DNA from 3 places in the Cellulomonas sp. P4_H4 genome. Region 2 is predicted to be linked to each of the others. Evidence: riboswitches for the same ligand, from Rfam matches in the RefSeq annotation. Region 2 holds a riboswitch; each other region holds the start of a gene.

Region 1 (10,334 bases), 160 kb from region 2:
GGCAGCCAGGGCTGCCGCCTGGGGCCGGCGGCTAGTCGTCCAGGGCCGGGCCGCAGGCTGCCGCGGCCGTGGCTGCCAGGTGGTCCAGGCCGTGCACGGCGACGAGCGGGCGGGTGTCCTCGACGACCGCCCAGCAGCCGTCGACGACCTCGTAGCCGGAGCTCGGGCCGTCCGTCAGGTAGGTGGTCAGCGCGGAGATCAGACGGTCGACAGCCTCACTGGTGGTGCCGACGCCGACGGACGCGCGGATCGCACCGTCGGACGCGTCGAGGTGCGCGAGGAGCGGGTGGGCGCAGAAGCGGCCGTCGCGGACACCGATGCCGTGCTCGGCCGACAGGTACGCGGCGACGAGGCCGGGGTTGTGGCCGGGCACCGTGAAGGTGAGCACGCCGACGGGTGCCGCCGAGTCGGGCCAGATGCGCGCGATATCGACGCCGTCGATCGCGGCCAGACCCGCGACGAGCCGGGACCGGAGGGCATCCTCGTGCGCGCCGAGCGCACCGGCGGGCAGTGCGGCGAGCTGGTCGCAGGCCTCCGCGAGCGCGATCGCACCGATCACGTTGGGCGAGCCGGCCTCGTGGCGCGCCGGCGCGGGCTGCCAGACCGTGCGGTCGGTCCGGACGTCGCGCACCGCACCTCCCCCTGCGAGGTACGGCGAGCCGGTGTCGAGCCAGTCGCGACGGCCGACCAGGGCACCGGCCCCGAACGGCGCGTAGGTCTTGTGCCCCGAGAACGCGATGTAGTCCGCATCGGTGGCCGCGAGCGAGAAGCCGCGGTGGGGCACCAGCTGGGCACCGTCGACAGCGACGCGCGTGCCCTCGGCGTGCGCGAGGGAGATGACCTCGTCGAGCGGCAGCGACTCACCGGTGACGTTGGAGGCGCCCGTGACGGTCAGGAGCGCGTAGTGCTGGCGGGCGAGCTCGTCGCGAAGCTTGGAGAGCGTCTCCGCCACGGTGCGCGCGATCGGCAGGATCGTCGTCGAGTGGCCGTGACCGTCGCCCGAGTGCACCCAGGGCAGCAGGTTGGCGTGGTGCTCGATGTCGAGGACGAGAACCCGGGAGCCCTGCGGGACGACCCGCGCGAGCAGGTTGAGCGAGTCGGTGGTGTTGCGGGTGATGATCGCGACGTCGTCGGGACGGGCGTCCACGAAGCGCGCGATCGTCTGGCGTGCGGACTCGTACAGGGCCGTGGACACCTGGGACAGGTAGCCGGCACCGCGGTGCACGGACGCGTACAGCGGCAGGACCTCGGTCACGCGCGCGGCGACGGCGTCGAGAGCCGGGGCGCTCGCCGCGTAGTCGAGGTTGGCGTAGACGCGCTGCGTGCCGTCGACGAGAGGAACGGTGGTGTTGCCGCCGACGACGGGGAGCAGGGCGCCCACCGCATCGACGTCCACACACGAGAGGCGCTCGACGGTTGCGGTCATGATGGTCCTCCGACAGGTCTCGAGGGCCACTCTTCAGCCGACCAACAGCCGGTGGACCCCGCGCTTGCCGTGCTCCGGACGGAGCACAGCCAGGTCGTCACCCGGGGCACCCCACCGCGGAGGAGGGTTGCCGGCCAGCGAGCCGGGGCTTGACGCTGGCGCTCATGACCTGAGAAGAGGGTCCCCGCAGCCCCGCAGGACTGTCAACGCGTGATCCGATTCATCTCGGATGGCAAGACTTCGATACCACCAGTTGGAAACGTCGAGGCGTCGCACTAGCATCACCGACACCATCCAGAGCGGCTGAGAGATCTGGCTCGACGACGCCGCAGCAACCCGCATGCACCGACAGGTGCCTGGTCGAGGGTGCTACCGCCAGGACCGATGGAGGTTCCCGCACGTGACCGAACGACTTCTCTACCGGCTGCTCAGCGGCCCGGACGACCTTGCATTCTGCGAGCGCGTCTCAGAAGCCTTGGCTAACGGCTACGTCCTGCACGGCGGCCCGGCCGCCACCTTCGACGGGACGCGCGTGGTCGTCGCGCAGGCCGTCGTCCTTCCCCGCCCCACCCACGAGACGAGGCCCGCATGAGCTACGCCGGCGACCTGACCCCCCAGCAGGCCTGGGACCTCCTGACGTCCGACTCGAGCGCGCTGCTCGTGGACGTCCGCACCGACGCCGAGTGGGCGTACGTCGGCATCCCCGACGGGTCCTCGATCGACGGCCGGGCCGCGCTCGTCGAGTGGGTCACCTACCCGTCCGGGCGCCCGAACCCGCAGTTCCTCAAGCAGCTCAGCGAGGTCGGGCTCGCGCCCGGCGACGGGCGTCCGATCGTCTTCCTGTGCCGCTCGGGCGTGCGCTCGATCGCCGCCGCAAACGCGGCCACCGCAGCCGGGCTCGGTCCGGCGTACAACGTGCTCGAGGGCTTCGAGGGCGACGTGGGCGCCGACGGGCACCGTGGGCACTCGGGCTGGCGCGCTGCCGGCCTGCCGTGGCGGCAGCGGTGAGCCCCCGCGTGCCGGGTCCCGGCGACTGGGACGAGAAGCGGGTCGAACGAAGCACGCTGCGCCCCGACACGCTCGCCGTGCGCGGCGGGCTGGTGCGGTCCCAGTTCCAGGAGATGTCCGAGGCGCTGTTCCTGACGCAGGGATACGTCTACGACGACGCCGCACAGGCCGAGTCCGCGTTCGCCGGCGAGTACGACCGGTTCCTGTACTCGCGCTACAACAACCCGACGGTCTCGACCTTCGAGGAGCGCCTGCGCCTGCTCGACGGCGCCGAGGCCGCCTTCGCGACGGCGAGCGGCATGTCCGCCGTGTTCACCGCCATCGCGGCGGTCGCCAAGGCGGGCTCCCGCGTCGTCGCGGCCCGTGCGCTCTTCGGGTCGACCGTCGTGCTCTTCGAGGAGGTCTTCGCCCAGTGGGGCGTGACGACGGACTACGTCGACGGGCACGTGCTGTCGCAGTGGGAGGAGGCGCTCTCGACGCCCGCCGACGTCGTCTTCTTCGAGACGCCGTCGAACCCGATGCAGGACCTGGTCGACATCGCGGCGGTCACCAAGCTCGCGCACGCGGCGGGCGCCCTGGTCATCGTCGACAACGTCTTCGCCACGCCCGTGCTCTCGCGCCCGCTCGACTTCGGCGCCGACGTGATCGTCTACTCCGCCACGAAGCACATCGACGGTCAGGGGCGAGTGCTCGGCGGCGCGATCCTGGGCACCGACGAGTACATCCACGGCCCGGTGCAGACGCTCATCCGGAACACCGGCCCGTCGATGTCCGCGTTCAACGCCTGGGTCCTGCTCAAGGGCCTCGAGACCCTCTCGCTGCGCGTCAGGCACCAGACCGCGTCGGCCCTGCGCCTGGCGACGTGGCTCGAGGAGCAGCCGGGCGTCTCGATGGTCCGCTACCCGTACCTGCCCTCGCACCCGCAGCACGCGCTCGCGCTCGCGCAGCAGTCGGGCGGCGGCACGGTCGTGACGTTCAACCTGGCGGTTCCCGAGGGAGCGACGCCCGACGTGGCCAAGAAGGCGACGTTCGGGGTGGTCGACGCGCTGCGGATCATCGACATCTCGAACAACCTGGGCGACGCGAAGTCGATCATCACGCACCCCGCGACGACGACCCACCGCAAGCTCGGTGCCGAGGGGCGCGCAGCCGTGGGTATCGGCGAGTCGACCGTCCGGCTGTCCGTGGGGCTCGAGGACCCGGACGACCTGATCGACGACCTGACGCAGGCGCTGGGCACGCTCGGGCACTGACGCCTGGGCGCGCCTGCCGATGGGTGTCCGTGCCGCCGGTGAACACTGGCGGCATGGACACCCGACAGCTGGCGACCACCTCGGGTGCTCGCCTGCTGGTGGGCGTGCTGGTCGCCATCCCGGTGGGGATCGTCGTGGGCCGGACGTCCGTGCCGGCAGCGCTCCTGGCGGCCTGGGCGTGCGCCGCGATCGTGTTCGTCGGGTGGACCTGGGTGGAGTGCGCGCCGATGGGTCCCGACGCGACGGCGTCGCACGCCACCCGCGAGATCCCGGCGAACGGCCTCGTGACGCACCTCGTCGTGATCGGGGCGGCGCTCGTCGCCCTCGCCGGCGTGGCCGTCGTGCTCTTCCGGCACGAGATCGGCCAGGCACTCCCGACCATCGCGGTGCTCGCCAGCGTCGTGGGGTCGTGGGCGGCGGTGCACACCGTGTACGCGCTGCGGTACGCGCGGCTCTTCCACACGTCCGGCGGCGGCATCGACTTCCACATGGCGGAGGCGCCGCGCTACACCGACTTCGCCTACGTGGCCGTGACCGTGGGCATGAGCTTCGCCATCTCGGACACCGACCTCGCGTCCTCGCTCATGCGCCGGGTCGCCCTCGTCCACGCGATGCTCAGCTACCTGTTCGGCACCGTCATCATCGCGCTCCTGGTGAACCTCGTCGCCTCGGTGTGACGTCTCAGAACGCGACCGTCTCGTTCTCGCCGCCGTCGTAGCGCTCACCGGTGAGCTTCGCCTTGACCAGGCTGAATGCCGTGGTCAGCCTGCCGCCGGGGGCGTGCCAGTACTCGGCCGTCTCGCCGCGCAGCGCGATGAGCACCACTCCCGACGTCTCGGGGCCGTCGGGGAACCACGCGTCGGCCGTCGGACCCCAGAGCTCCTTGATCTTGGTGAGGTCGCGCACGACCTCGGCCGACCCGGAGACCGAGACCCAGGCGGTCGAGTCCGCGAACGCGGCGTTCGCCGGGCTACCCGACTCGATCTCGTGCACCTTGTGGCTGTCGTCGTCCGCGAAGAACCAGAGGTCACCGTCGAAGTCGACGTCCTGCACACCCATCGGACGGCTGACCAGTGCACCGTTCTCGCCCACCGTGGTGAGCATCGCGATCCGCGCGTCCTTGATGAGACGGGCGACCGTGGCGACGTCGTCGTCGTGCGTCATGAGAGCTCCCTGCCTGTGGTCCGCTGCGGGGTGTTCTCACCGTGGCGGCGGCGCCACGCTAGGCACGATTGCCCGGGCTCACCACCGGAACGACCGGCCGCGGCTGAGGGATCCTCAGCACATGAACGAGTTCGACGCGATCGCCGTGGACCTCGTCGCGCGCGGCGCGACGCTCGGCCAGATGATGGGCCACCCGATGCTCAAGGTCGGGTCGTCGATGTTTGCCGCACACACGGGCGACGGGCACCTCGCGGTGAAGCTGGGACGGAAGACCGCGGAGCACGCCGAGGCGCTCGAGCTGCCCGGCGCGGCCGTGTGGTCGCCGGGCGGTAGCGGTCGCCTGTTCTACGACTGGGTGTCGCTGCCGCCCGAGCAGGAGGACCACTGGATGCGGTTCGCCGAGGCGGCCCGCCTGCTCGTCAGCTGATCAGCGGACCCACTGCTCACCGGCCTCGACCGCGACCGTCAGCACGTTCTCGGCGGGCGGGACCGGGCAGGTGGCGAACTCGGTGAGGCCGCACGGCAGGTTGCTCGCGCGGTTGAAGTCGAGCCTGACCGTGCCGTCGACCAGCTCGCCGAGCGTGAGGATGCGCGACGCCGGGTAGGTGGTGACGCCGCTGGTCGCGTCGCGGAACAGGACGCTGAGACCGCGTTCGCCGCCGTCGAAGACGACGAGCTGCTGCGGAACCCCGGAGACCTCGAAACGCACCGTGCCGACGGCTGCGTGGTGGTGCTCGAGGCCCTCCACGACCGCGCCCGTCATGACCCTGCGGGGCGCGTCGAACGCCTCGAACGTGCCGCTGAGCGACCATTTCTCGTCCGGCGCGTACGCCGGGATGCCCGTGAACGCGGCGAGCTGCGGCGCGCGGGGGTCGTGCACGCGGACGATCACGTGCGCGGTCCGACGAGCCACCTCGAGGATCAGGTTGCCGGAGCGCACCCGCAGGCCCGGCCCGCCCTCGACCGGGTCGAGCGTGGCCACGCCGTCGACGACGTCACCGCCCGGCAGCACGAGCCCGTCGGTAGCGGCCGCCTCGACGGTGAGCGGGTCGCCGGGCGCCGCGGTCCAGCGGCCCGGGAACTCGTCGAACACCGAGGCTTCCGAGGTGAGCCAGTGCAGCGCCGTGATGGCGACCCAGCCGTGCGGCTCCGCGTAGTAGGCCTCGCGGGAGGCGTGCCACGTCTCCCAGTCGGAGACGAAAGTGTCGGTTGCAGTATCGGTGTCGACGGTCATCGGGCGGTCCTCTCCAAGGAGACGGGATCGAGGGTGTGGCCGAACGCCTCGGCGACGGGCAGTCCGAGGTTCTCCCGCAGCGTGGAACCCTCGTACGACGTGCGGAACGAGCCGCGCTCCTGCAGCAGCGGGACGACCTTCTCGACGAACTCGTCGAGCCCGTGCGGGGTCAGGTGCGGGACGAGGATGAAGCCGTCGGACGCGTCCTCCTGCACGTAGCGGTCGATCTCGGAGGCGACGTGCTCGGGGGTGCCGACGAAGTTCGTCCGGCCGAGGACCGCGATGACGAGCTCCCGGATCGACAGCCCCTTGGCCTCCGAGAGCTCACGCCACTGGCGTGCGATCGCCACCGGGTCCTTGAAGAAGCTGGCCCGACCGTTCGTGATCGACGGCGCGTCCACCAGGGGGTCGATCGTCGGCAGCGGGCCGTCCACGTCGTAGTCGGACAGGTCGCGGTTCCACAGCTGCTCGACGAACGCACGCGCGACCGACGGACGCACCGTCTGGAGCTGGAGCTCACGCAGCCGCTCCTCGGCCTCCGCCGTGGTGTCGCCCAGCACGAACGACGACCCCGGAAGGATCAGCAGGTCCTCGGGCCGACGACCGTACCGGGCGAGCCGACCCTTGACGTCGGCGTAGAACGTCTTCCCGTCCTCGATCGCCGAGTGCCGCGAGAAGACCGCGTCCGCCACCTGCGCCGCGAGCTCGCGGCCGCCGTCGGAGTCGCCGGCCTGGATGATCACCGGGTGCCCCTGCGGCGGCCGCGGCAGCGTCGGCGTGGCCTCGATGTCGACCAGTCGGCCGGCGGTACGCACCGTCCCGAGCGACCCGGGCCGCACGAAGTGCTCTGCCTCGTCGACGATCGCGTCGGGCGCCCACGCGTCCCACAGCGCGCGGGCGGCCTCGACGACCTCACGCGCGCGCTCGTACCGGTCCGGGTATTCCAGGTACCCGCCGCGGCGGAAGTTCGCACCGTGGAAGGCGTCCGACGACGTCACGACGTTCCAGGCGGCGCGTCCCGCGGACAGGTGGTCGAGCGTCGCGAACTGACGCGCGAGCTCGTACGGGTCGTTGAACGTCGCGTTGATCGTGCCGGCGAGGCCCACGTGCGTCGTGACGCCGGCCAGTGCCGCGAGCACCGCGTACGTGTCGGGACGGCCGACGACGTCCTGGTCGACGAGCTGCCCGCGGTGCTCGCGCAGGCGCAGCCCCTCGGCCAGGAACACGAAGTCGAAGAATCCGCGCTCGGCCGTGGCGGCCAGGTGCTGGAACGACGCGAACGCCGACTGCGTCTCGGGCCGGTGGCTCGGGTCCGTCCAGACGGTGTGGTGGTTGACGCCCGGGAAGTGGGCGCCCAGGTGGATCTGCTTCTTGGCGGTCATCGTGGCGTCCTTCAGCGGGTGGTGGCCGGGGCCGCGTAACGGCTCACCGGGCGGGGCAGGCCGAGCGTGGCGCGCAGCGTGGTGCCGCGCGGGTGCAGCGGCAGGTGGCCGGAGAGGTGGGTCAGAGCCGTGGCGTCGGCGAGCGGGCGGACCGTCACGCCGTCGACGCCGGTCGTCGCGACGAGCTCCACGAGCGCGTCCGCGACCGTGCGGGCGCCTCCGACGACCGCGGGGGACGGCCAGTGCTCGTACCCGTCCAGCGTCGCCAAGGTCGCTCTCGCCTCGGCGTCGGACGCTCCGAGGAGCACGTCGACGTCGAGCAGGATCGTCGCTTCCGGGGCCGCGTCGCGGGCTGTCTGCGCGGCCTCCGCGGTGGCGACCCGGATCACGTCGGCCCGACGCGCCGCGACGGCGAGCTCGACCGGCTCGTCGCCGCGGACCACCACGACCGGACGCCCCTGAGGGGAACGCGGCGTGATCGACGCGCCGTGCACCGAGAAGAACTCTCCGGTGAACTCGATCGCGTGCACCTTGTCGCGGTCGATGTACCGGTCCCCGACCTCGTCGAGGATGATCGCGTCGTCCTCCCAGCTGTCCCAGAGCCGCTGGATCACCTCGATGGTGTCCTCGGCCTCCCTCCAGAGCGCGGGCAGCTCACGCGGGACCCGCTCGTCGTAGCGCAGGGCCTCGGCACCCGAGCGCGGGTCGAGGGCCGCCGCGGCCACGTCGACCTGGACCGCGCCGCGGCCGAGGCTCACGTGGTCGAGCGTCTGGATCTCCTTGCCCACGTGGAACGGCTCGCGGTAGGTCACGGGGACCACCGGAGCCAGGCCGATCCCGCCCGTCACGGGCCCGAGGAGCGCGGCGACACCGACCGCGTCGAGGCTTCCGACGAACCGGCCGGCGCGCTCGACCGGGGGGGCCGAGGAGTCGTCGACGAGGACGAGAGCCGCGCCCGCGTCGTGCGCGGCCTGCGCGTTGCGCACCCAGTGGCGGGCGGTGAACGCGCCGGCGGCGTCGGTGGGGGCCAGGCGCCAGGCGGCGGGATGACGACCGGCGGGGGTGAGCTCGACGGCAAGATGGAACTGGTTCATGGGCGCAGACCGTAGGGCTGGGACGCCGCTTGACCAGGGGTTGGTCGGAAAGTCCCGCGATGCGAGACGCCTGGTCAGAGGTCCTTGCCGAAGAGGAGCGAGAGGAAGTCGTCCCTGTACGGCCCGAACGGGGCGATCGGGCGGTAGCCCGCCGAGAGGTACAGCGTGACCGCCTCGGGCTGCCGGATGCCGGTCTGCAGCACCACGGACGTCAGGCCCGCCGCGCGGGCGTCGTCCTCGATCGCCGTGAGCAGCGCGCGGGCCGCGCCGGCCCCGCGGGCCCTGTCGTCGACCCAGACCTTCTTCAGCTCACCGGAGCCCTCGGGGTAGCCGTCCTTGGCCGCCCGTAGGGACGCGCAACCCACCGGCACGCCGTCGAGGTCGGCGATCACCGAGCTGATCGTGCCGACGCCCTGGGCGGGGTCGTCGACCGCGAAGCCGCCCGGGGTCACCTCGACGATCTCCGGGTAGCGGACCTCGATGTCGAGCCACATCCGGTACCGCAGCGCGACCGCGTCCGCGTGGTCCCAGGCGACCCGTCGCAGCGTGAGCCTGCCCGGGTGCTTCGGCCCTCGGACGCGCGCCTCGTCAACGAGGTCCTTGGCGAAGCAGCGTGACGCCGTCTCGGCGGCGTACTCGCCGAAGTTCGGGATCGAGCGGTAGCCCGCCGCCAGGTAGAGGCCGATCGCGGCGACCTGAAGGACACCGGTCTCCAGCACGAGCCGGTGGAAGCCCCGCTCCAGCGCGAGCCGCTCGAGCTCGGCGACGACCACCCGGGACAGGCCGCGCCCCCGGGCTGCGGGGGTCACGAACATCCGCTTCAGCTCGCCGACGCCGTCGCCGAGGTCCCGGATCGCGCCGCACGCCACGGGCTCGTCGTCGATGCGCACGAGCACCATGACGGCGATCTCGTCGCCGGTCATCTCGTGGCCGATGTCGTCCTCGCCGTAGAGGTCCTTCAGCTCGGCCTGCTGGGCGTCGCGGAGCTGCTTCGCCGCGGGGTCGTCCCAGCCGACGAGGTGGATCGTCACGCGCGAGCCCGAGTCAGCCGACGAGGGTCTTCAGGACAGACGTGAAGAAGCGCAGCCCGTCGACACCCGTACGGGGGCCCTTGGCGCCGTCCGGGCCGAAGCCCGACTCGACGGCGTGCTCGGGGTGCGGCATGAGGCCGACCACGTTGCCCGCGGCGTTCGAGATGCCGGCGATGCCTCGTCGCGACCCGTTGGGGTTCCAGCCCTGGTAGCGGAAGACCACACGGCCCTCGCCCTCGAGCTCGTCGAGCGTGTGCTCGTCGGCGACGTACTGGCCGTCCTGGTTCTTCAGCGGGATCGTGATCTGCTCGCCCTGCGCGTAGTCGCGCGTCCAGGCCGTGTCGACGTTCTCCACGGAGAGCACCTGCTCGCGGCAGACGAAGTGCAGGTGGTCGTTCTTGATCATCGAGCCCGGCAGCAGGTGCGCCTCGGTGAGGACCTGGAAGCCGTTGCAGATGCCGAGCACCGGCAGACCCTTGTTCGCTGCGTCGATGATCGAGCCCATGACCGGCGCGAACCGGCTGATCGCGCCGGCGCGCAGGTAGTCGCCGTACGAGAAGCCGCCGGGCAGGACGACCGCGTCGACACCGTGCAGGTCGGCGTCCGCGTGCCACAGGGAGACCGGCTCGGCACCGGCCAGGCGGACCGCGCGCGAGGCGTCGCGGTCGTCCAGCGTGCCGGGGAAGGTGACGACGCCGATTCGAGTCACAGCGCGCGGCCCTGCCCGTCTGCGTCCTGCGTG
Region 2 (10,334 bases):
CCTCGTCGGCAATCCTCGCCCGGGGTCTCGCACCCTCGCCGCCGCGCAGCACGTCGCCGCCCGGCTCGGTTCCGACGTCACGTCGGTCGACCTCGCGACGATCGGGCACGAGCTGTTCACCGCGGACAGGACGCTGCTCGACCCGGCGCTGCGCACGGTGGCCGGGGCCCGGCTGCTCGTCGTCGCGACCCCCGTGTACAAGGCCTCCTACACCGGTCTGCTGAAGTCCTTCCTCGACCTGTACGGCCCCGACGGGCTCGCCGGCGTCGTCGCGGTGCCTCTCGTGATCTCGGGCAACCCGGCGCACGCGCTGGTCGGCGAGGTCCACCTGCGGCCGCTGCTCGTCGAGCTCGGCGCGACGGTACCGACCCGCTCGCTCACCGTGACCGAGGCCGACCTCACCGACCTCGACCCCGCGATCGACCGCTGGCTCGAGCGCGCTTCCGGTGCGCTCGAGCGATCGCTGGCACCCGCCCTGGTCGGAGCGGACCGATGACCGCCGATACCCTTCGCCACCTCCAGGACGACCTTGTGCAGCAGGACGAGCCGCAGCTGACCCCCGACGCGTACAAGGAGGTCTTCCGACGGCACCCCGCGGGTGTCGCGGTCGTGACGTTCCTCGCAGACGACGGTCGCCCCGTGGGCTTCACCGCCACGTCGGTCATCTCCGTGTCCGCGGCGCCGCCGCTGCTGGCGTTCTCACTGGCGTCGACCTCGTCGTCGTGGGCTCCGCTGTCCCGCGCACGCACGCTCGCGATCAGCTTCCTGGCCTCCGGGCAGGACGACGTGTCGGCGCGGTTCGCGACGAGCGGCATCGACCGGTTCGCCGCGGGCGGCTGGACGGCGCTCGAGTCCGGGGAGCCCGTCGTCGACGGGGCCGTCTCGTGGGTCCGCGGCCGGATCGTGCAGCGCGCGCCCGTGGGCGGCTCGTACCTGGTGTCCATCCGGGCGCTCGAGCACGGGATCTCCGACGAGGCCCTCCCGCTCGTCTACCACGACCGCACCTACCACCGGATCGGCGACCACACGGCCGTCTGAGCGCCGACGAAGCGACCCGCCGAGACCAGGTCTCGGCGGGTCGCTTCATGTCTGGACCGTGTCAGGCGACCGCCCGAGCGCCCGCACCGACGAGCGAGCCCCGCAGGCCCCACTCGCGCGCGAGGAGCTCGTACGAGCGGGCCGTGTCGGACGGGTCGTGCGTGATCGTGGTGAGCAGGAGCTCGTCGGCTCCGGTCGCGCGGACCAGCGCGTCGAGGCCGGCCGCGACCGACGACGCGTCGCCGACGAGGCGGGTGTCGATGCGGTCGCGGAGCAGCGCGCGCTCCTGGTCCGGCCGCTCGTCCCACGGGGTCGTCGTGCCGGGGCGCGGGTAGGGGATCGCGCGAGCACCCGAGCGGATGGAGAGCACCCACGCGGCGAACGGGTCGGCCAGCGCCGTCGCCTGCTCGACCGTCTCGGCGACCAGCACGTCCGCCGACACGACGACGTAGGGCGCCGCCAGGACACCGGGCCGGAACGCGTCGCGGTAGGCGGCCACGGTCTCCAGGATCGTGGACGGGCTCACGTGGTAGTTCGCGGCGAGCGGCAGACCGAGCTCACCGGCGACCCGCGCGCTCTCCCCCGCGCTCGACGCGAGCACCCACAGGTCCAGGTCCGATCCCTCGACCGCCGGGCTGACCGCCTCGCGGCCGTCGTCGGAACGCGCGGTGCCGGCCTGCAGGTCGAGCACCGTGCGTAGCTCGTCGGTGAACGCGCCCGGCGTGCGTCCCGCACTCAGGTAGCGCTGCTGCGCGACGAACCGCGCGAGCAGGTCAGGGTCGCGGAAGCTGAAGGGCGGGTCGGCAGGGACCAGCAGGCCGTCGACGATGCGGTCCTCCGAAGAGCCGTGGGCACGTTCCGGCACGGCGCGCGGGGCGTCGCCCTTGTCGGGCGGCGGTGGGAACGACGCGCGTCCGAGGCCGAGGTCCACGCGCCCGGGGTGGGCGGCGGCGATGGTCCCGAACTGCTCCGCGGCGACGACCGGGCTGGTCGAGCCGAGCAGGACCGCGGCCGAGCCGACGCGGAGGGTCGACGTCACGCCGGCGGCCAGCGCGGCGAGCACGCCGGGTGCGGCGGACGCGACGCCGGGCGCGAGGTGGTGCTCGGCGAACCAGATCCGCCGGTAGCCCAACTCCTCGACGAGGCGCGCACGGTCGAGCGCGGCCCGGAGCGCCTCGGCGCCCGTCCCGCCCTCCCACACGGGTGCCAGGTCGAGCACGGACAGAGGGACGCGGCGGGTCATCGGGACTCCTGGGGGACGAGACGGGACAGGTGGAAGGCGGGATCGGAGGCCCGGACGGGGTCGTCGACGGGCTCGTCGGCAAGGTCGGCCAGCACGCGACCGATCGCGGGGCCGAACTTGAAGCCGTGGCCGGAGAAGCCGGCGGCGACCACCAGCGGACCGCGACGGTCGAGGATGAAGTCGCTGTCGGGGGTGGTCGTGTAGGTGCACGAGATCGGGTGCGGGTTGCTCGCGTCGACGCCGGGCAGCCACTGCTCCGCGTAGCGCTGCAGGAGCGCGAGCTGCCCGGGTTCGGGCGTGAACGAGCGGTGGTCGGGGTCGGTCAGGGGTCCGACGCCGTGGAACCCGACCTTCACGCCTTCGCCCGGCGTGAGGAGTCCGTACGTCCCGCTCGGGTAGGGATGCGCACCGAGCGGGCGATGCGTGAACGACGGCCAGTCGGCGGGATGCGCGAGGTCGAAGTGGGCGGGCTGCTCCTGGGTCACGACGAGGGGCGCGGGTCGCCCGAGCAGCGTGCTCGTCCAGGCGCCGACCGCGAGGACGACGCGTCCGGCCCGCAGGGGACCGTCCGAGGTCTCGACGACCACACCGCTCGACCCGACGGTCAGGCCGAGCACGCGGACACCGTGCCGGACGTCAGCGCCGAGCGCGGCGGCCGCGGACTGCAGCGCGGCGACCGACCGGTCGGCGTGCAGACGACCAGCGGTCCGGGTCTCGTGCAGCACCGTCCCCTCGAACCGCAGGCCGGACCACCGCTCGCTCGCCGCGGCCGGTGAGAGCACCTCGTGCGGGATCCCACGTGCTTCGAACGCTGCGAGCACGGACGGCGATGGCTCGCCGTGGCTCACGCCGCCGGTGAGCGTGAGCAGCCGCGCGCCTGTCGCGTCCTCCAGCTCACGCCACAGACCGAGCGCCTCGACCGTCAGGTCCAGGTACTCGGCGCGGTCGTAGGTCTGACGGTAGATGCGGGACGCACCGTGCGACGCGCCCTGGGCGTGCCCGGGCTCGAACCGCTCGAGCAGGACCACCGAGCGTCCGCGCCGGGCGAGCTGCCACGCGGCCGCCGAACCCATCACGCCGCCGCCGATCACCAGGTGGTCGACGTTCTCCATCGGGGGTCCTCTCGTCGCTGCAGATGACAACACGGTGGCCGGCCGGGCGTCCCCCGACCCCAGCCGGCCACCGTCGAGTGCGCTGGTGTGAATACCAGGGGCACTCGGCTCAGGATGGTTCAGCTGGTCTTGGGCAGACCCGGGGGGTTCGTCTCAGACGTCTCGATCGCCTCGGCCTCCAGGCCCCAGCGCTCGAGCACCTGCTGGTACGTGCCGTCCTCGAACGTGTGGTTGAGCGCCGCGGTCACGGCCTCGGCCAGGCCGGAGCCCTTCAGCGTCGCCACGGCGATCTGCGCGGTGTCGGGCCAGCCGCCGTTGAGCGTGCCGACGACCTTGAACTGGTCGGGCGCGGTCGCGGCACTGTAGGCCAGGCTCGCGTTCGGCCCGACGTAGGTGTCGAGCCGACCCGACTGCACGGCGAGCAGGACGTCGGAGTAGTTCTCGTAGTACTCCGGCTCGCCGCCCTTGATCGGCTCGAGACCGTTGTCGATGTTCTCCTGGTTCCAGGCCAGCAGGATCTTCTCCTGGTTGGTCCCGGAGCCGACGCCGATCGTCAGGCCCGCGATGTCCTTGGGCTCCTTGATCTGCTTGATGTCGCTGCCCGCGGCAGTGAGCCAGCCGAGCTGGTCGTTGCGGTACGACGAGAAGTCGTAGAGCTCCTTGCGCTCCTCGGTCACCGTGACGTTCGAGATGACCGCGTCGACGTCACCGGACTGCAGCGCGAGCGGCCAGTCGGCCCACGCCTTGACCTCGATCTCCAGCTTGAGGCCCAGCGCGTCGGCGACGAGCGAGGCGATGTCGGGCTCGTTGCCGATCGGGGTCTTCTCGTCGTCGGCCAGGAAGCCGAGCGGCGGGAGGCCACCGGCCGTCGTCGAGACCTTCAGGACGCCGGCCTCCTTGATCGCGTCGGGCAGCAGCGCGATCGCGTCGGCCGACTCGGTGGAGTGGATGCGGTCCTGGTCGGGGCTCGTGTTGATGGTCAGACCGGCGGCGGCAGACGCGGAGCCGGCGGGCTCGGCGGCGACGTCGTCTTCCGCGGCGGCCGATCCGCTGCACGCGGCGAGCGCCAGCAGGGGCGCGACGGCCAGTGCGCTCAGGAGCCGGGAGCGTCGGAGGGGTGTGGTCACGGGAGTGTCTCTCTTTCGGTGGGTGCGCGAGGGCGCGCGGGTGTGCGGGGACGGTCAGGGGTGTGTTCGGGCGGAGGAGCTAGAGCACCTTGTCCAGGAAGGCTCGGGTGCGGGCGTGCCGGGGGGCGTCGAGCACCTGGGACGGCGGTCCCTGCTCGACGATCCGGCCGCTGTCCATGAAGACGATCGAGGTGGCGACCTCGCGGGCGAAGCCGATCTCGTGCGTCACGACGACGAGCGTCGTGCCGGTCGCGGCGAGGTCCCGGATGACGTCGAGAACCTCACCGACCAGTTCCGGGTCGAGCGCGGACGTCGGCTCGTCGAAGAGCACGACCGCCGGCTTGACCGCGAGGGCCCGAGCGATCGCCACCCGCTGCTGCTGCCCGCCGGACAGCTGGCGGGGGTAGGCGTCGGCCTTGTCGGAGAGCCCGACGCGTTCGAGCAGGGCGCGCGCCTCGACGACCACCTCGGCGCGGGGGCGGTGCTGGGCCGAGATCGGGGCCTCGATGACGTTCTCGAGCGCGGTCAGGTGCGGGAAGAGGTTGAAGTTCTGGAACACGAACCCGATCCGGGTCCGCTGCGCCAGGACGTCCTTCTCCTTGAGCTCCTGCAGCGCCCCGTCGGAGCGTCGCTTGTAGCCGATGAGGTCGCCGTCCACCGAGATGAGCCCGCGGTCCACCTTCTCCAGGTGGTTGATCACGCGCAGCAGCGTCGACTTGCCCGAGCCCGACGGACCGAGGATCACGGTGACCTCGCCCGGCTGGACGGTCAGGTCGATGCCGTCGAGCACCTCGAGCGTCCCGTAGGCCTTGTGCACGCCACGCACCTCGACGAGTCCGGCGGCCATCAGAACCCTCCCTCGTTGGTGGGGCGACCGGTGCGGACCAGTGCGTTGCGGGCAGCACGCCCGTAGCTGGGCGGTAGATCTCGGGGCAACGGTCTGCCCGTGAGCCGCGACCAGGTGACGCCCAGTCCCCAGCGAGCCTTCTGGATCGGGGTCGGCGGCAGCTGACGCAGGGCCCCCTTGGCGTAGTGCCGCTCCAGGTAGTACTGGATGACCGTCAGGACGGTGGTCACGACGAGGTACCAGATGCCCGCGACGATGAGCAGCGGGACCACGCGCTGGTTCCGGCCGTAGATGACACCGACGATGTAGAACAGCTCGCCGTACGCGAGGACGTAGACCACCGAGGTGCCCTTGACCAGGCCGATGATCTCGTTGACGGCGGTCGGGACGATCGTCCGCATGGCCTGCGGCAGGATGATCCGCCGCTGCTGGCGACGTCTCGGCAGTCCGAGGGCGGCGGCCGCCTCGTGCTGGCCCTGGTCGACACCGATGATCCCGGCGCGGATGATCTCGGACGCGTAGGCCGCCTGCGAGAGCCCGAGCCCCAGGACCGCGGCGCCGAACTTGTCGATCACGGACAGCGTGTCGAGCTCGACGAACGACGGACCGAACGGCACCCCGAGCGTCAGGTGCGGGTACAGGTAGGCGAGGTTGTACCAGAGCAGGAGCTGCAGGATCAGGGGCACGGACCGGAAGATCCAGATGTAGCCCCAGGCCACGGACCGCAGCAGCGGCGACTTGGACAGCCGCATCAGCGCGAGCACCGTGCCGAGCCCGAAGCCGACCACGGCGGCCGCGGCGGTGAGCCGGAGGGTGCCCCACAGGCCGTCGAGCACGGACGGCCACGTCAGGTACTGCCAGACGATGCTCCACTCCCACCTGGGGTTGGAGACGAGCGAGCTGACGACCATCGCGAGCAGGACGGCGACGATCGCGGTGGCCACCCAGCGGGCGGGGTGGCGGGCGGCGTAGACGCGGGGTTCGTCGTGGACGACGACGTCAGACAGGTCCGGCTGGACGTCGTCCTTGTGCAGGAAGGCGGTGGACACGGGTACTCCGGGGTTCGGGGGGCTGCTTGCGGGAGCTACGGCTGCGGGGCGTCGTGCTCCGGACAGAGCCACTTCTCGAACGCCAGCGGGCCGATCTCCTCCGGGGGGAGGGTGGTGTCGAACAGGGGGTGCCAGCCGGTCGCCAGGTACAGCGCAGCGGCCTCGGGCTGCCGCGGACCGGTGGTCAGGTACAGGCGCTCGTAGCCGGCCGCGGCCGCACGATCCTCGAGCTCGGCGAGGACGAGCCGGGCGAGCCCACGGCGACGGTGCGCCGAGCTCGTCCAGATCCGCTTGTACTCAGCCGTGCGGACGGTCGGCAGACCGTCCTCGTCGCGCGTGCCGGGCCGGCTGAGAAGGTCTGCCGAGCCGAGCTCGGGCTCGGCACGCAGCCGGAAGGCGCCGCCGGCCACCGGGACCTCGTCCTCCAGGATCAGGACGAGGTCGCCGTCGGGAGCCGCGAACTGCTCCGCGGGATACCGCTCGAGCTCGGTGCGCAGGTCGGCCTCGGTGAAGAACTCGCTGTAGCGGGTCAGGTACTCGACCGCCAGCTCGTCGAGCATGGGCCGCACGGCCGGGTCGCTCAACGCGTAGGAGCGCACGACGCGCTCGTCGGTGGTCGTCATGCCGTGGCCGCGTACGTGTGAGCTGCGGCGGCGCCCGCGGTGCTGTGCAGGCCGAGCGTGTCGCGGAACGTCCGGCCGGGGTACTCGGACCGGAAGGCGTCCGCCGCTCGCAGGACCGGCAGCACTCCGTCGACAAGGGCGACCAGGTCGGTCTGCACGGACGCCGGCCGGACGGTGAAGCCGTCGACCGCGTCGGCGTCGAGCCAGTCGGTGACCAGGTCGGCGAATCCGGTGGACGTGCCGACGAACGCGAGCGAGCCGGTGTCCCAGCTGACGCCCTCGAGGTCGGTGAGCATGTCGAGGCGGGCCTGCGCGCTCGCGGTGTCCGGGCCGACGATCAGGTAGACGTCGACCAGGACGCGCACGTCGCGCGGGTCGCGACCGGCGGCGACGACCGCGCTCAGCACACGGGCGCGGGTCTGCGCGGCCTCGTCACGAGTCGTCGCGCGGATGCGCACCACGTCGGCGTACCGGCCGGCGAGGTCGATCTCGGGGGGCGTCGTGGCCCGCACGACGACGGGCGGGCGGCCCTGCGCGGGACGGGCGGTCGCCTTCGGCTTGCCGGCGGCGAAGTTCACGCCGTCGTGCGTGGTGAACCGCGGACGGACCACGGGCAGGTCGTCGGCGCTGTCCCAGAGCCGGCCGACCGTCGCGGCGGCGTCGGCGGCACCCTGCACCGCTGCCGCGTGCGCGGACGTGGACCGCGGACCGGCGGTCGGCACCTCGTCGAGACGCGTGCTCCAGCCGACCTGCCACCCGGCGCGACCACCGCTGGCCTGGTCGATCGTCGCGATCGCGGTCGAGATGTGCGCGGGGGCCGTGTGCGTGGTGCCGACGGCCGCGACGATCCCGATGCCCTGCGTGCGGGGGGCCAGCCGACCCGCGACGAGGGCTGCGTCGAGGCGGCTCGTGCTGCCGCCGGGGTGCAGCGCGAAGTCGTCGTCGAACACGACGAAGTCGAGCGCGCCACGCTGGGCGACGGCGACGAGCTCCTCGAGCCGGCCGGCGTCGAAGAGGCGCTGACCCTGGGAGCCGTGGGTGCGCCAGGCGGCGGCACGGGCGCCGGTGTCGGACAGGTCGACACCGAGATGGGCATGGGTGGACACAGGGGTATCCGTTCGTGTGGTGCGAGAGGTGGGGGCGCGCACGGTTTCGGGGTGCGGCGGGGCGCGCCCCGTCAGGGGGCGTGCGTGGGGTGGGACGGGGCTGCTAGGGGGTCAGCGACAACAGGAACGCGAGAGCATGGCGACGCCGCTGCTCGTGGAGCGGGTGGCTCCGATCGCGTTCATGGTCCGTCCTCTCGTCCCGGCGGGGCCGGGGCTCGCGTTGTTGCCGTGCGGGGGCTCGACGCCCTCCACGACCAGGTCCTCATCCGGGGCACCCCGCCACGCGGAGGGTTGCCATCCAGCTAGCCGGAGCTTCGCGCTGGAAATCTTGACCTTGTTGGTAGGAATTTAGGCGGCATGATTCCGGCACGTCAAATGGCTGGCCACATCGTGAGATCGGACATCGGCCCTGGTCACGCGGTGTTGGTCAGCAGGTCGCCTACACGTACTCGTGACGACGCAGCCACCGCATCGCCGCGGCACCCCAGATCGGGGGCAGGTAGAACGTCACGAGCCGGAACGTGATGGCCGTGGAGATCGCGATCGCACTGGGGACGCCGATCGCCTGCAGGCAGAGCGTGAGTGCCGCCTCGGAGACTCCCACGCCGCCCGGGATGGGCATGAGGCCGGAGAACAGCGACACGGCCGTGTTGATGAGGATCAGCTGGGAGAAGTGCGCGCTCTCCCCGAACGCGTGCAGGCACAGGCCCAGGACCGCGGCCTGGAGGAGCTGGGCGCCGAGGTTCCCGCCGAGCATCGCCGCGACCTTGCCGGGCCTGCGAAGGACGCCGAGCGAGGACTGCGCCGCGTGGACCTGGCCCGCGAGCGACGCCCGGATCCGCGGGACGATCGCCGTGACCCGGTGGCGCAGCTGCGGGACGACGAGGGTGACGACGACGCCGATCACGACCAGCGCGATCAGTGCCGCGAGCAGGGACGGGCTCGTCGACCCGTCATCCGAGCCGCTCGACCCCGTCAGGACACTCTCGCTGAAGCCGGGCAGCCCGCTGACCAGGACGACCAGGATCAGGCCGACCTCCACGACGAACCCGCTGACGCTGTCGATGAGCCCGAACGAGAGGGCTGTGGCGGCGGGGATGCCGAACTTCTGGAAGAAGCGGACCTCGAGCGCGAGCCGGGCTGCGGTCGCGGGGATGACCAGCGAGATGAACTGGATCGCGTACTGCAGCATGAGGACCGGGAAGTACCGCAGACGTGCGAGCGAGGCGCCCAGCGTCGCGCCGGCCGTCGAGGCCGGGATGAGCGGACAGAGCAGCAGCGCGGCGACGACCCAGGCCCAGCTCGCCGAGCCCAGCGCTTCGGCGACGCTGGCGACATCGATGCCGACGAGCAGCGAGACGACGAAGTACACCAGGAGCCCGACGAGCAGGAGCTTCCCGACCGACGCCGGCGTCACGCGTCGCAGACGTTCCAGCGGTGGTTCGTCGACCCCAGCGGCCGCGATGGCGCCCGCCCGCAGCTCGTCGATGGTCCAGCTCCGCGCCCGGACGTCCGCTCGTGTCCCGTGCCCGAGCGCGGCGGGCTGCAGGTACGGCAGCACGTCTGCCAGGCCACCGGCGCCGAGCGCGTCCAGCGCCGCGGCGACAGCCCGGTCCGGTCCGACGACCAGGGCCGTCGCGACGAGCAGCCGAGCCCGGTCGGTGCGCAGGTCACCGTCGTCGGAGGCCGACGCCGCCGCGTCGAAGTCGGCCAGGGCCACGGCGCCGTCGGGGCGGACGACGACCCGGGCACCGTCGATCTGACCGTGGCTGATGCCCGCGCCGTTCAGCGTGACCACCGCGCGCCACATCTCCGCGAGCAGGCCGTCGTCCAGGCCGTCGGGCTCGAGCTCCGCCAGCGTGGTCGCGGGGCTGCTGGTGACCAGGAGGGCGTCTCCCTGGACGGCCATCCCGACCGCGACGATGTCGAGCGTCGGCACCTGCGCCTGCGCGGCCAGGAGGGTCATCAGGGCCTCGTGCTCGACGCGCGACCTGCGACTGCTGCCCACGTGCGCCCGCTCACCGCGCCGGGTCAGGGCGGTCCACAGCGACCCGACGACCTGGCTGTCCCACGCGTCGCGCCCGTAGACGCGGACGCGCAGGTTCGTGCCGTCGTCGGTGCGTGCGAGAAGCATGGTTCCGGTGGGAGCGATGTGCGGGGTCGAGCGCACGTCGTCCACCGGCACCCCG
Region 3 (10,334 bases), on a different contig from region 2:
TCACGACCTCGGCGACCTTCTCGTCGGCGAAGGCGAGCCAGCTCTTCAGCGTCTCGTCGAGCGTCGGCTCGTCGGTGGTCGTGTGCGGGACGTGGAACAGCGACGTGGAGGTGCCGACGGTCACCGCGGCGGCGCCGAGGCCCTCCAGCTGCTCCAGGATCGCGAGCTTGGCGTCGAGGTCGGCGCGCCAGATGTTGTGACCGTCGATCACGCCGGCGACCAGCGTCTTGGTCTCGAGGCCGGGTACGGACTCGGTGGGCGCGCTGCCGCGGACGAGGTCGATGCCGATGGCGTCGACGTCGGTGGCCGCGAGCACCGGGAGCGCGGCGCCCAGGTCGCCGTACGGCGCGGCGACGAGGATCGCCGGGCGGTCGGTGAGGTCGGTGGCCAGGGCGCGGTACGCCTCGATGACCGCGGCGAGCAGCTGCTCGGCCGGGACCTCGATCGAGTCGGAGACCAGTGCGGGCTCCTCCAGCTGCACCCAGGTGGCACCCGCGGCGGCGAGGTCCTGGAGCAGAGCGGCGTAGACGGGCAGCAGGTCCTCGAGGCGGTCGATCGGCGCGAAGTCGTCGGGCGCACCCTCGGTCGACTTGGCCAGCGCGAGGTACGTGACGGGGCCGACGATGACCGGACGCGTCAGGACGCCGTCCGCGAGGGCCTCCTTGAACTCCCGCACGGGGCGGTCGCTCGCGTAGCGGAACGTGGTCTCGGGGCCGATCTCCGGGACCAGGTAGTGGTAGTTGGTGTCGAACCACTTGGTCATCTCGAGCGGCAGGTCGTCACCGCGGCCACGCGCCACGGTCGAGTAACCGGCCAGGTCGAGCGAGCCGTCCTCGGCGACGACGTCGGCGAAGCGGGCCGGGACGGCACCGACGACGGCGGTCGCGTCGAGCACGTGGTCGTAGAACGAGAAGGCGCTCGGGATCGCGGGAACGTCCTTGGGCAGGCCCAGCTCGACGAGGCGGTTGCGCGTGCGGCGACGCAGGTCGGCGGCCACAGCCTCCACGTCGTCGGCGCTCGACTTGCCGGCCCAGAATGACTCGATGGCCTTCTTGAGCTCACGGCGCGGTCCGATGCGCGGGTAGCCGAGCACGGAGCCGGCGGGGAACTTCGGGGTCTCGCTCATGGTTTTCAGTCCCTCGAGGGTCGGGCGGTTGCCGTGACCTGCGGCCCGCTGGCCAGGTCGGGAGCTGTCCGAGCTCCGCCGTCGAGGTGTGCACCCTCGAGCAGGTCAAGTACGGCATGGTGCTGGTTGAACGTGTAGAGGTGGACGCCGGGAGCCCCGCCGTCCAGGACGCCGTTGACCAGGTCGACGCTGGCACGGATGCCCCGGCGGTGCCGGTCGAGCTCGTCGTCGGCGGAGCCGAGCAGGTCGAACAGTCGCTCGGGCACCGGAACCCCGGTGAGGTCCTGCAGCCGCAGCAGGCGGGCCGGGTCTGTGGTCGGGATGATGCCCGGGATGATCGGGATGGTGACGCCGGCCTCGCGCGCCTCCTGGACGATCCCGAGGTAGTCCTCCGCCTCGAAGAACACCTGCGTGATCGCGAAGTCGGCGCCGGCCTCCTGCTTGGACAGCAGCGACGCGACGTCCTGGGCCCGCGTGCCACCGGTGGCGTGGTTCCCGCGGGGGAAGGCGGCGACGGCGACCGAGAGCGGACGGACGCGAGCCCGCACGGCCTGCGACGGGCTGTCCGCGCAGCGCTGCGCCTCGATCTGACGCAGCAGCTCGACCAGCTCGCCGGCGGTCTGGAGCCCGTCCGGGTGCGCGACCCAGTCGGTCTGGTCCGTGGGCGGGTCGCCGCGGAGCGCGAGGAACGAGCGGACGCCCTCGTCGAGGAACTCCTCGACGATCGTCGTGATCTCCTCGCGCGACGTGCCGACGCAGGTCAGGTGGGCGATCGGGTTCAGGGTCGTCTCGTGCAGCAGGCGGCTGACCAGCTGCCGCGTGGTGACGCGCGTCTTGCCCGAGGCGCCGTAGGTGACCGAGACGAAGTCCGGGTGCACCGACTCGAGCGCCTGGATCGTGGCCCACAGGCGCGGCGCCGCGTCAGGATTGCGCGGCGGGAAGAGCTCGAAGGAGATGGTGGGCCGGTCGTTGGCAGCCTGCGGGCGCGCGGCGGGCGCAACGTGCAGTCCGGGCGTGCGAGGTTCCACCGTCGCGGCGCTCACAGTGGGCCCTGCGAGGCGGGTCGTCCGGTACAACGGTGGTTCGGGGACATCTGGTTCTCTCCATCGTCCCTGGCGGAAGCACCCACACCCTCGTGAGAGGGGGGTTGCTGCGGCGTCGTGGAGCCAGGTCTCTCGGCCGCTCTGGATGGTAGCCGCGATGGTAGACCGGCGACCACATGGTGAGCAACCATGTTCGACGGGTGAGACGCGAGTGTCTCAGACCTCTCGGCGCGTCCCCAGCGACCCGTCGTCGCGCCCGCGCTTCTGTGACGGCACGTCGAACCACGACGTGGGCGATCCGGCCGGCACGAGGCGGAGCCCGTCGTGGACCGCGGCGAGGATCTCGACGTCCGGTTCGGCCGTCCCGGCCAACGCCTCTGCCGCGGCGCGCACGTCGTCGTGCCGCCCGTCGGGTTCGAGATCGTCTGCCACTCGCCGCACGATAGTGCGCAGAATCCCGCCTGCCGAGACGCTCGCCGACACATCACCCGCCACAAGCTGAGATCTCACCCGCGGCCCACGGCACGTCGCTCGAGCCGTCGGCCGGACCTCTACGGCGTGCCCGGGCGTTCGCCCTGGTCAAGCGTCTAGGTGGATCGCGCCAGCGGACGCTGTGGCCGCGAAGCGGCGGTGTCTACACGCTCCGAACCGTCGGGCAGGTCGCCAGATGATCGTCCACCACGCCGCACGCCTGCATCGCGGCGTACGCAGTCGTGGGTCCCACGAACCGGAAGCCGAGCGACTTGAGCTCCTTGGCCAGGGCCTTCGACTCGGCGGTGATCGCGGGGACGTCGGTCCAGGTGGACGGCCGGACCCAGTCGGTGCGGTCGGGGGCGTGCGACCACAGGACGGCGTCGAGCGATCCGCCGGACGCGTGCAGCTCGCGCAGTGCCCGGCCGTTCGCGATCGTCGCCTCGATCTTGGCCCGGTTGCGCACGATCCCGGCGTCGGCCATCAGCCGTGCGACGTCGTCGTCACCGAACTCGGCCACACGCTCCGGGTCGAAGTCCGCGAACGCGGCCCTGAAGGCGGGACGCTTGCGCAGCACGGTGATCCACGCGAGCCCGGACTGGAAGCCCTCGAGCGCGAACCGCTCGAACAGGGCGTGCTCGCCGTGCACCGACTTGCCCCACTCCTCGTCGTGGTACTGCTCGTAGAGCGGGTTGCCGTCGCCGAAGCAGCGGCCGGTCAGGGTCGGCACGTCGACCAGCAGGGTTCGCGGTGCGTCTACCGGTGGGGCATCGGGAGAGGTCATGCCTCGAGTCTGTCGGGTGCGTCCGACACCTGGACGGGTCCAGGCGGCAGCACCCGCCGGGCCGGGGGCTGTGGGTGGCTCGCGGCGACGGTCACGAGCCGCTCGATGCCGTCGAGGATCAGCTGCGTACCGAAGTCGAGGGAGTCGTCCCCGGGCTCCTCGGACGGGCCCCACGAGAACGCGCCTGACGACGCGGCCCGCACGAGGGCGGGGTGGGACGCCGGTGTGGCGAGCATGCCGATGAGCTCACCGAGATCCGGGGCCTCGCCGTCCGCGGGGCCGACGGCGGCGGTGCGCGCCTGGGACGACAGCTGCTCGCTGATCCGCAGCTGGTCGAGCGCGTGCGTCGACAGCACCCCGATCGCACCGACCTTCTGCCGCTCCGTCAGCGGCGTCTCCTCCAGCGCGGCGAGCATGCCCTCCATCCAGGCGAGGCGACCCGGACCGATCGCGTGCAGCACGGTCGTGGTGCGCGCGAGCCACGGGTGCGCCCGCAGGATCGGCTGCTGGATGGCGAGGATGAGCTCGAGCCGCTCGCGCCAGCCACCCAGCTCGGGCCCGGTGGGGGGCGGCGAACCGCCGGCACGGTCGGACATCAGGCTCAGCACCTCGTCCTTGGACGAGACGTACCGGTAGAGCGACATCGTCGTGAACCCGAGCGACTCGGCCAGTCGCGCCATCGAGACGGCGTCCAGTCCCTCGGCGTCGGCCAGGGCGATGCCGGCATCGGCGATCTGCTCGAGCGTGAGCCCGGGCCGGGGGCCGGGGCGACCGACGGCGGGTGCGCGCCACAGCACGGCGATCCCCGGTGGCAGGTCGGCCGCGAGCGCGGGTTGCTCGTCGTCGGGCGCCGTCGAGTGCGCGACACGGACGGCCTGCCGGCGGGCCTTCTCGGCGTCACGGGCGGCCCGCTGCTGGGCGAGGGACGCGGTGCGCTCGGCACGCTCGGCCTCTCGGAGCTGACGCGCGACCTCACGCGCCGCATCCCGTGCTTCGCGCTCCTGACGTTCGCGCGCCTCGCGCTCGCGCTTCTCCTGGTCCGCGGCGGCGCGCACCCGGTCGCGCTCGCGGCGTTCGGCGTCCCGCTGAGCGTCACGCTCTGCCTTCTCGGCGTCCCGACGAGCGCGGTCGGCCTCCTTCGCCTCGGCGCGCTCGGCCTTCTCCCGGTCGCGTCGGAGCGCCTCGGCCTCGCGTCGTGCTTCCTCGATGTCGTCCACGACACCTCCTTGACCGTCGATCCTACAAGTGTGTATGACGTACACACACAGTTTATGCCATACACAAACGAGAGGAACCTGCGATGAGCGCACCCGTCGTCGTCGCCCGTGGACTGCGCAAGTCCTACGGCGACCTCACCGTGCTTGACGGCGTCGACCTCGACGTCGCCCAGGGCGAGGTGCTCGCGCTGCTCGGACCCAACGGGGCAGGCAAGACCACCACCGTCCGCATCCTGTCCACGCTGGTGAAGCCCGACGCCGGAACCGCGTACGTCGCGGGCAAGGACGTCGTGCGACAGCCCGCGGACGTCCGAGCGGCGATCAGCCTCACGGGGCAGTTCGCGGCCGTCGACGAGCTGCTGACCGGCGTCGAGAACCTGCGGCTCATGGCGCGGCTGGCGCACCTCGATCGCCGCGAGGTCCGCACCCGCAGCGACGAGCTGCTGGAGCTGTTCGACCTCACGGACGCCGCCCGCAGGGTCGTGAAGACCTACTCGGGCGGCATGCGGCGGCGGCTCGACCTGGCCGTCGGACTCCTGGCGCGGCCGCAGGTGGTGTTCCTAGACGAGCCGACCACCGGCCTCGACCCGCGCAGCAGGAACGGGCTGTGGGACGTGATCCGGGAGGTCGTGGCCCAGGGGACCACCGTCCTGCTGACCACGCAGTACCTGGAGGAGGCCGACGAGCTGGCCGACCGGATCGCGGTCATCGACGGCGGCCGCGTCATCGCGAACGGCACCGCGCCCGAGCTCAAGAGCGCGGTCGGGTCCGCGCACGTCGAGCTCCGCCTGAAGGACGGCGAGGCCGAGCGCATCCAGACCGACGGCACCGTCCCCGACGTCCGCCGGATCCTCGCCGACGTCGAGCGTCGCGGCGTCGCCGTCGACACCTGGGAGGTCCGCTCCCCCACCCTCGACGACGTCTTCCTGACCCTCACCGGACGTCCGACCGACGACCGCGTCCTCGCCACCCAGGAGTCCTGATGACCACGATCACCGCGCCTACGGCCCCAGCCCTCGGGTGGGGCGTCCACGACACCGCCGCGCTGATCTGGCGCTCCGTCCGCCGCTCGCTGCGGCAGCTCGACACGATCCTGCTCGCCGTGCTGCTGCCGGTGATGCTCCTGCTGATGTTCGTCTACGTGTTCGGCGGGGCGCTCGACGCCGGCATGGACTACGTCGACTTCGTCGTGCCCGGCATCATCCTGCTCACCGCCGGGTACGGGTCCGCCAACACCGCGGTCGACGTCGCGAGCGACATGACCGGCGGGATCATCGACCGGTTCCGGTCCCTGCCGATCCGGCCCACGGGCGTGCTGACCGGGCACGTCGTGGCGAGCATGGTGCGCAACGCCGTCTCGACCGCGCTCGTCATCGGGATCGCCTTCGTCATCGGCTTCACGCCGCACGCGTCGGCCCTCGACTGGATCGCCGCACTCGGGCTGATCGCGCTGTTCGTCCTCGCGCTCACCTGGATCGCGGTGGCCATCGGCGTCGTCGCGTCAGGCCCCGAGGCGGCGTCCGGGTTCACCTTCATCATCTTGTTCATCCCGTACGTGTCCAGCGCGTTCGTGCCGCCCGAGTCGATGCCGTCGGTGCTCCAGAACATCGCGACCTACAACCCGATCACGCCGCTGTCGGACACCCTGCGCGGGTTGCTCCTCGGCCAGCCGGTCGGGGACACGTGGCCCGCGGCCGTGCTCTGGTGCATCGGGATCTTCCTGGTCGGTCGCCTCGCGGCCGGGTTGCTGTTCCGTCGGTCGAGGTAGGACCGCACGGCTTCGCGACGAGAACCAGGGATCCCCTCGGGCCGAGCGGATCCCTGGTGTCGTCCTGCGGAGGTCAGAGACCGAGCTCCGGCATCCGTCGTCCGAGCGTGCTGTGCTCCGCCTCGCCAGCTAGCCGGCTGCCGCGAGGGCCTTCTTGATGCGGGTCGTCGAGACGGGGGTGGGGGTGCCGAGCTGCTGGGCGAACAGGCTGACGCGCAGCTCCTCCAGCTGCCAGCGGACGTCGTCGACCGACCGTCCCTTCTCCACCGCGTCGTCGTAGGCCGCCTCGACGTCCTGCACCTGCCACGCGAGGTCGGCGTCGCGCTGCGGGTTCTCGGCCGCCTTGACCAGCCTGTGCCGGGCTGCCCTGAGGTAGCGCGTCAGGTGCGGGAGCCGGTCCGCCCCGACCTCGCTGACGAACCCGTCGTGCACCAGGCGCTGCGCCTGGGAGCGGACGTCCTGGGCCGTGGCCAGCAGCGCGAGGCTGGAGCGGGACCGGATCTCGGCGTCGAGCTCGCGCTCGGCGGTGAGCACCGCGACGAGGTCGCCGACGATCGCGTGCACCGCGTCCTCGAGGCCGTCGCGGACCTTCGACCGCAGCGAGCCGTAGGTGCCGGCGTCGCGAACCTCGCGCTGCGGGCCGATCAGCCGGTCGATGGCGGCCAGCTGCACGTCCGTGACCAGGGCGTCCGTGGTCCCGTAGGGGCTCGACGCCAGGGTGAGCGCCTGCGTGCCGTTCCAGCGGCTCGTGATGCGGGCCGTCGCGAGGCCCGCGTCGAGCAGGAGCAGTCGTCGCAGCCCGCGATGCGCGGCGGCGGGCCGCTCGGACTCGTCCGCGAGCGAACGGACCGCGACCGTGCCGCCCTTCTCCTCGATCAGCGTCGGGTACGCGCGGACCGGCCCCGCCTCGAGGACTTCGGGCAGCTCGGGCAGGTCCGCGGGCCACGTGCGCAGTCCGGTGCGGTCGAGGGAGACGAGCGGTCTCGCGACCGGAGCCGGGGCGGCCGCTGCGATGCTCGCGGGAGTTCCGGCGACGGCCGTCGGGGTAGGTACGGGCGACTTTCCGGAGGCCCGCGCCTCGTCCATGGCGGCCCGGACGGCCGTGCGGACCGCGTCGTCGACGGCCGACTGCGTCTGCTGGGCCAGCCTGCGCTGCAGGACGAGCAGGTCCCGGCCCTCGTCGACCACTCCCCCGCGATCGCCCACCACGCGGAACGTCATGCGCAGGTGGGCGGGCAGCCGATCGTCGTCGAACGCGTCCTCGGGCACGTCGACGTCGCGCAGCGCCTTCACGGCTCGTCGGAACACGTCCTTGAAGGAGGGGGCGGCGTCCCCCGCGCGGACCGTGTCCTCCCAGTCCGCGGTGTTCGACGCCATCCACGCGTCGACCCCTCGCGCGACGTCCGGCGCGGGGACCAGCTGGACGCGCACGGGCTTGGGCAACGAGCGGATGGTGGCGGTGACGAGCTCCTCGCGCAGGCCAGGGACCATCCAGCCGAAGCCGTCCGGAGTCAGGCGGGCGAGCGTGGTCAGCGGGATGTGCACCGTGACGCCGTCGGCCTCGGTGCCGGGCTCGAACTGGTACGTCAGCGGCAGGCTCAGGTCGCCCTGCGGCCAGCGCGACGGGAACGCCGACTCGTCGATCGCGCCGGCCTCGCCGACGAGGAGCTCGCGCGTGAAGCTCAGCAGGTCCGGGTCCGTGCGGCGGGCCGTCTTCCACCACTGGTCGAAGTGGCGGGCGGAGACGACGTCGTCCGGGACGCGCTCGTCGTAGAACGCGAAGAGCGTGTCGTCGTCGACCACCAGGTCCCGTCGTCGGGCACGGGCCTCCAGGCCCTCCGCCTCGGCGAGGAGCCTTCGGTTCTCGTGGAAGAACTGGTGGTGCGTGGTCCACTCGCCCTGCACCAGGGCGTGCCGGACGAACAGCTCCCGAGCGTGCTCGGGGTCGACCTTGGCGTACAGGACCCGCCGGTTGGTGACGATCGGCACGCCATAGAGCAGCACCCGCTCGAACGCCGTCGCGGCGCCCTGCTTGGTGGACCAGGCCGGCTCGGAGTAGGTCCGCTTGACCAGGTGCGCGCCGACCTCCTCGGCCCACTCAGGCTGGATGCGGGCGACGTCACGACCCCACAGCCGGCTCGTCTCGACCAGCTCGGCGGCCATGACCCAGGCCGGGGGCTTCCGCGCGAGACCCGAGCCCGGGAAGATCGCGAACCGTGCGCCGCGGGCGCCGAGGTACTCGTTGCGCGGACGGTTCTTCTGAGTCCGCCCCTGGTTCTTCGACGGGGCCGCGACCTCCGTCGCCTCCTGCATGCCGATCTGGCTCAGCAGCCCGGCGAGGATCGCGACGTGGATGCGGTCGCCGTCCCAGGAGAGCTTGAGCGGGTCCGCCTCTGCGGCGGTCTCGTTTCGTGGGGCATTCATGACGATGCCCAGCGGCTTGGCCAGCTCGCGCAGCTGCGTGACCACGTCCTGCCACTCGCGGATGCGCAGGTAGTTGAGGTACTCCGAGCGCACCTGGCGGCGGAACGCCGACCCGGACAGGTCACGCTGCTGGTCCTTGAGGTACTGCCAGAGGTTCAGGTAGCTGAGCAGGTCGCTCGTCGGGTCGGTGAACCGGCTGTGGGACAGGTCGGCCTTGTCGCGCTCCTCGGCCGGGCGCTCGCGAGGGTCCTGGATGGAGAGTGCGGCGGCGATGATCATGACCTCGCGCGCGACGTTGCGGCGGCCACCCTCGACGATCATGCGCGCGAGCCGCGGGTCCATCGGCAGCTGGGCGAGCGCTTTGCCGGTCTCGGTCAGGCGCGCGCCATCCAGAGCCCCGAGCTCGGTGAGCAGCTGCACGCCGTCGCGCACGGCTCGGGTGTCGGGCGGGTCGACGAAGGGGAAGTCGCCGATCTCCTCCGGGGTGGCCGCGACGCCGACCGCGATCATCTGCAGGAGCACCGACGCGAGACTTGTACGAAGGATCTCCGGCTCGGTGTACATCGGCCGCGCGTCGAAGTCGTCCTCGGAGTACAGCCGGATCGCGATGCCGTCCGCGACGCGTCCGCACCGTCCGGAACGCTGGTTCGCCGACGCCTGCGAGATCGGCTCGATGGGCAGCCGCTGCACCTTGGTGGCCTTGGAGAACCGCGAGATGCGTGCGGTGCCCGGGTCGATCACGTACCGGATGCCCGGCACGGTCAGGGAGGTCTCGGCGACGTTCGTGGAGAGGACGACGCGGCGGTTCTGGTGCCGCTCGAAGACCCGGTGCTGCTCGGCGGCCGACAACCGGCTGTACAGAGGCAGCAGCTCGACCGCCTGCGGGTGGCGCTGGTCGGTGACGCGCGTCCCCAGGCTGCTGCGCAGGGCGTCCTCGGCGTCGCGGATCTCCCGCTCGCCCGAGAAGAACACGAGGATGTCGCCCGGGCCCTCGAGCATGAGCTCGTCGACGGCCTCCGCGACCGCCGTCATCGGGTCCCGGTCCTCGGGCTTCTTGCGCTGCCCCTCGACCGCCTCGGCGACCAGCGGGCGGTACCGGATCTCGACGGGGAACGTGCGCCCGCTGACCTCGACGACGGGGGCGGGGACACCGTCCGGTCCGGCGAAGTGCTTCGCGAACCTGTCCGAGTCGATCGTCGCCGACGTGATGACGACCTTGAGGTCGGGCCGCTGCGGCAGCAGCCGCGTCAGGTACCCGAGGATGAAGTCGATGTTGAGCGACCGCTCGTGCGCCTCGTCGATGATCAGCGTGTCGTAGGCGCGCAGCATCGGGTCGCGCTGGATCTGCGCGAGCAGGATGCCGTCGGTCATGACCTTGACGAGCGTCTCCTCGGACGACGTGTCCGTGAACCGCACCTGGTACCCGACGATCCCGCCCAGCGGCGCGTCGCCCGCGATCTCCTCGTTGATCCGTTCCGCCACGCTGCGCGCCGCGATCCGC

Evidence for each region. Region 2 has a riboswitch for S-adenosylmethionine ahead of AC1DPN_RS01015 (LLM class flavin-dependent oxidoreductase). Riboswitches for the same ligand answer to the same signal wherever they lie in the genome.
Region 1: linked by a shared signal. The riboswitch ahead of AC1DPN_RS01905 (DUF1737 domain-containing protein) and the one ahead of AC1DPN_RS01015 (LLM class flavin-dependent oxidoreductase) in region 2 are both predicted to bind S-adenosylmethionine.
Region 3: linked by a shared signal. The riboswitch ahead of AC1DPN_RS17330 (methylenetetrahydrofolate reductase) and the one ahead of AC1DPN_RS01015 (LLM class flavin-dependent oxidoreductase) in region 2 are both predicted to bind S-adenosylmethionine.

What each region holds. Positions count from the first base shown of each region.
Region 1 is NZ_JBFUKL010000001.1:358,505-368,838, reverse strand. Features, by position in the region: gene AC1DPN_RS01910 (aminotransferase class V-fold PLP-dependent enzyme) at 32-1,426, opposite strand; SAM riboswitch class IV at 1,482-1,596, opposite strand; SAM riboswitch class I at 1,714-1,817, shown strand; partial or broken gene AC1DPN_RS01905 (DUF1737 domain-containing protein) at 1,827-1,988, shown strand; gene AC1DPN_RS01900 (rhodanese-like domain-containing protein) at 2,015-2,434, shown strand; gene AC1DPN_RS01895 (O-succinylhomoserine sulfhydrylase) at 2,443-3,687, shown strand; gene AC1DPN_RS01890 (DUF1345 domain-containing protein) at 3,741-4,364, shown strand; gene AC1DPN_RS01885 (pyridoxamine 5'-phosphate oxidase family protein) at 4,369-4,851, opposite strand; gene AC1DPN_RS01880 (hypothetical protein) at 4,973-5,278, shown strand; gene AC1DPN_RS01875 (DUF1684 domain-containing protein) at 5,279-6,085, opposite strand; gene AC1DPN_RS01870 (NtaA/DmoA family FMN-dependent monooxygenase) at 6,082-7,467, opposite strand; gene AC1DPN_RS01865 (LLM class flavin-dependent oxidoreductase) at 7,479-8,561, opposite strand; gene AC1DPN_RS01860 (GNAT family N-acetyltransferase) at 8,636-9,592, opposite strand; gene purQ (phosphoribosylformylglycinamidine synthase subunit PurQ) at 9,606-10,301, opposite strand; gene purS (phosphoribosylformylglycinamidine synthase subunit PurS) at 10,298-10,334, opposite strand, start outside.
Region 2 is NZ_JBFUKL010000001.1:203,497-213,830, reverse strand. Features, by position in the region: gene AC1DPN_RS01055 (NADPH-dependent FMN reductase) at 1-496, shown strand, start outside; gene AC1DPN_RS01050 (flavin reductase family protein) at 493-1,038, shown strand; gene AC1DPN_RS01045 (LLM class flavin-dependent oxidoreductase) at 1,100-2,281, opposite strand; gene AC1DPN_RS01040 (FAD-dependent oxidoreductase) at 2,278-3,393, opposite strand; gene AC1DPN_RS01035 (ABC transporter substrate-binding protein) at 3,513-4,520, opposite strand; gene AC1DPN_RS01030 (amino acid ABC transporter ATP-binding protein) at 4,600-5,367, opposite strand; gene AC1DPN_RS01025 (amino acid ABC transporter permease) at 5,367-6,401, opposite strand; gene AC1DPN_RS01020 (GNAT family N-acetyltransferase) at 6,452-7,039, opposite strand; gene AC1DPN_RS01015 (LLM class flavin-dependent oxidoreductase) at 7,036-8,145, opposite strand; SAM riboswitch class IV at 8,360-8,479, opposite strand; gene AC1DPN_RS01010 (lysylphosphatidylglycerol synthase domain-containing protein) at 8,585-10,334, opposite strand, start outside.
Region 3 is NZ_JBFUKL010000007.1:9,185-19,518, reverse strand. Features, by position in the region: gene metE (5-methyltetrahydropteroyltriglutamate--homocysteine S-methyltransferase) at 1-1,126, opposite strand, end outside; gene AC1DPN_RS17330 (methylenetetrahydrofolate reductase) at 1,132-2,169, opposite strand; SAM riboswitch class I at 2,227-2,321, opposite strand; gene AC1DPN_RS17325 (hypothetical protein) at 2,386-2,601, opposite strand; gene AC1DPN_RS17320 (DNA-3-methyladenine glycosylase I) at 2,804-3,424, opposite strand; gene AC1DPN_RS17315 (TetR/AcrR family transcriptional regulator) at 3,421-4,641, opposite strand; gene AC1DPN_RS17310 (ATP-binding cassette domain-containing protein) at 4,725-5,624, shown strand; gene AC1DPN_RS17305 (ABC transporter permease) at 5,624-6,409, shown strand; gene hrpA (ATP-dependent RNA helicase HrpA) at 6,539-10,334, opposite strand, start outside.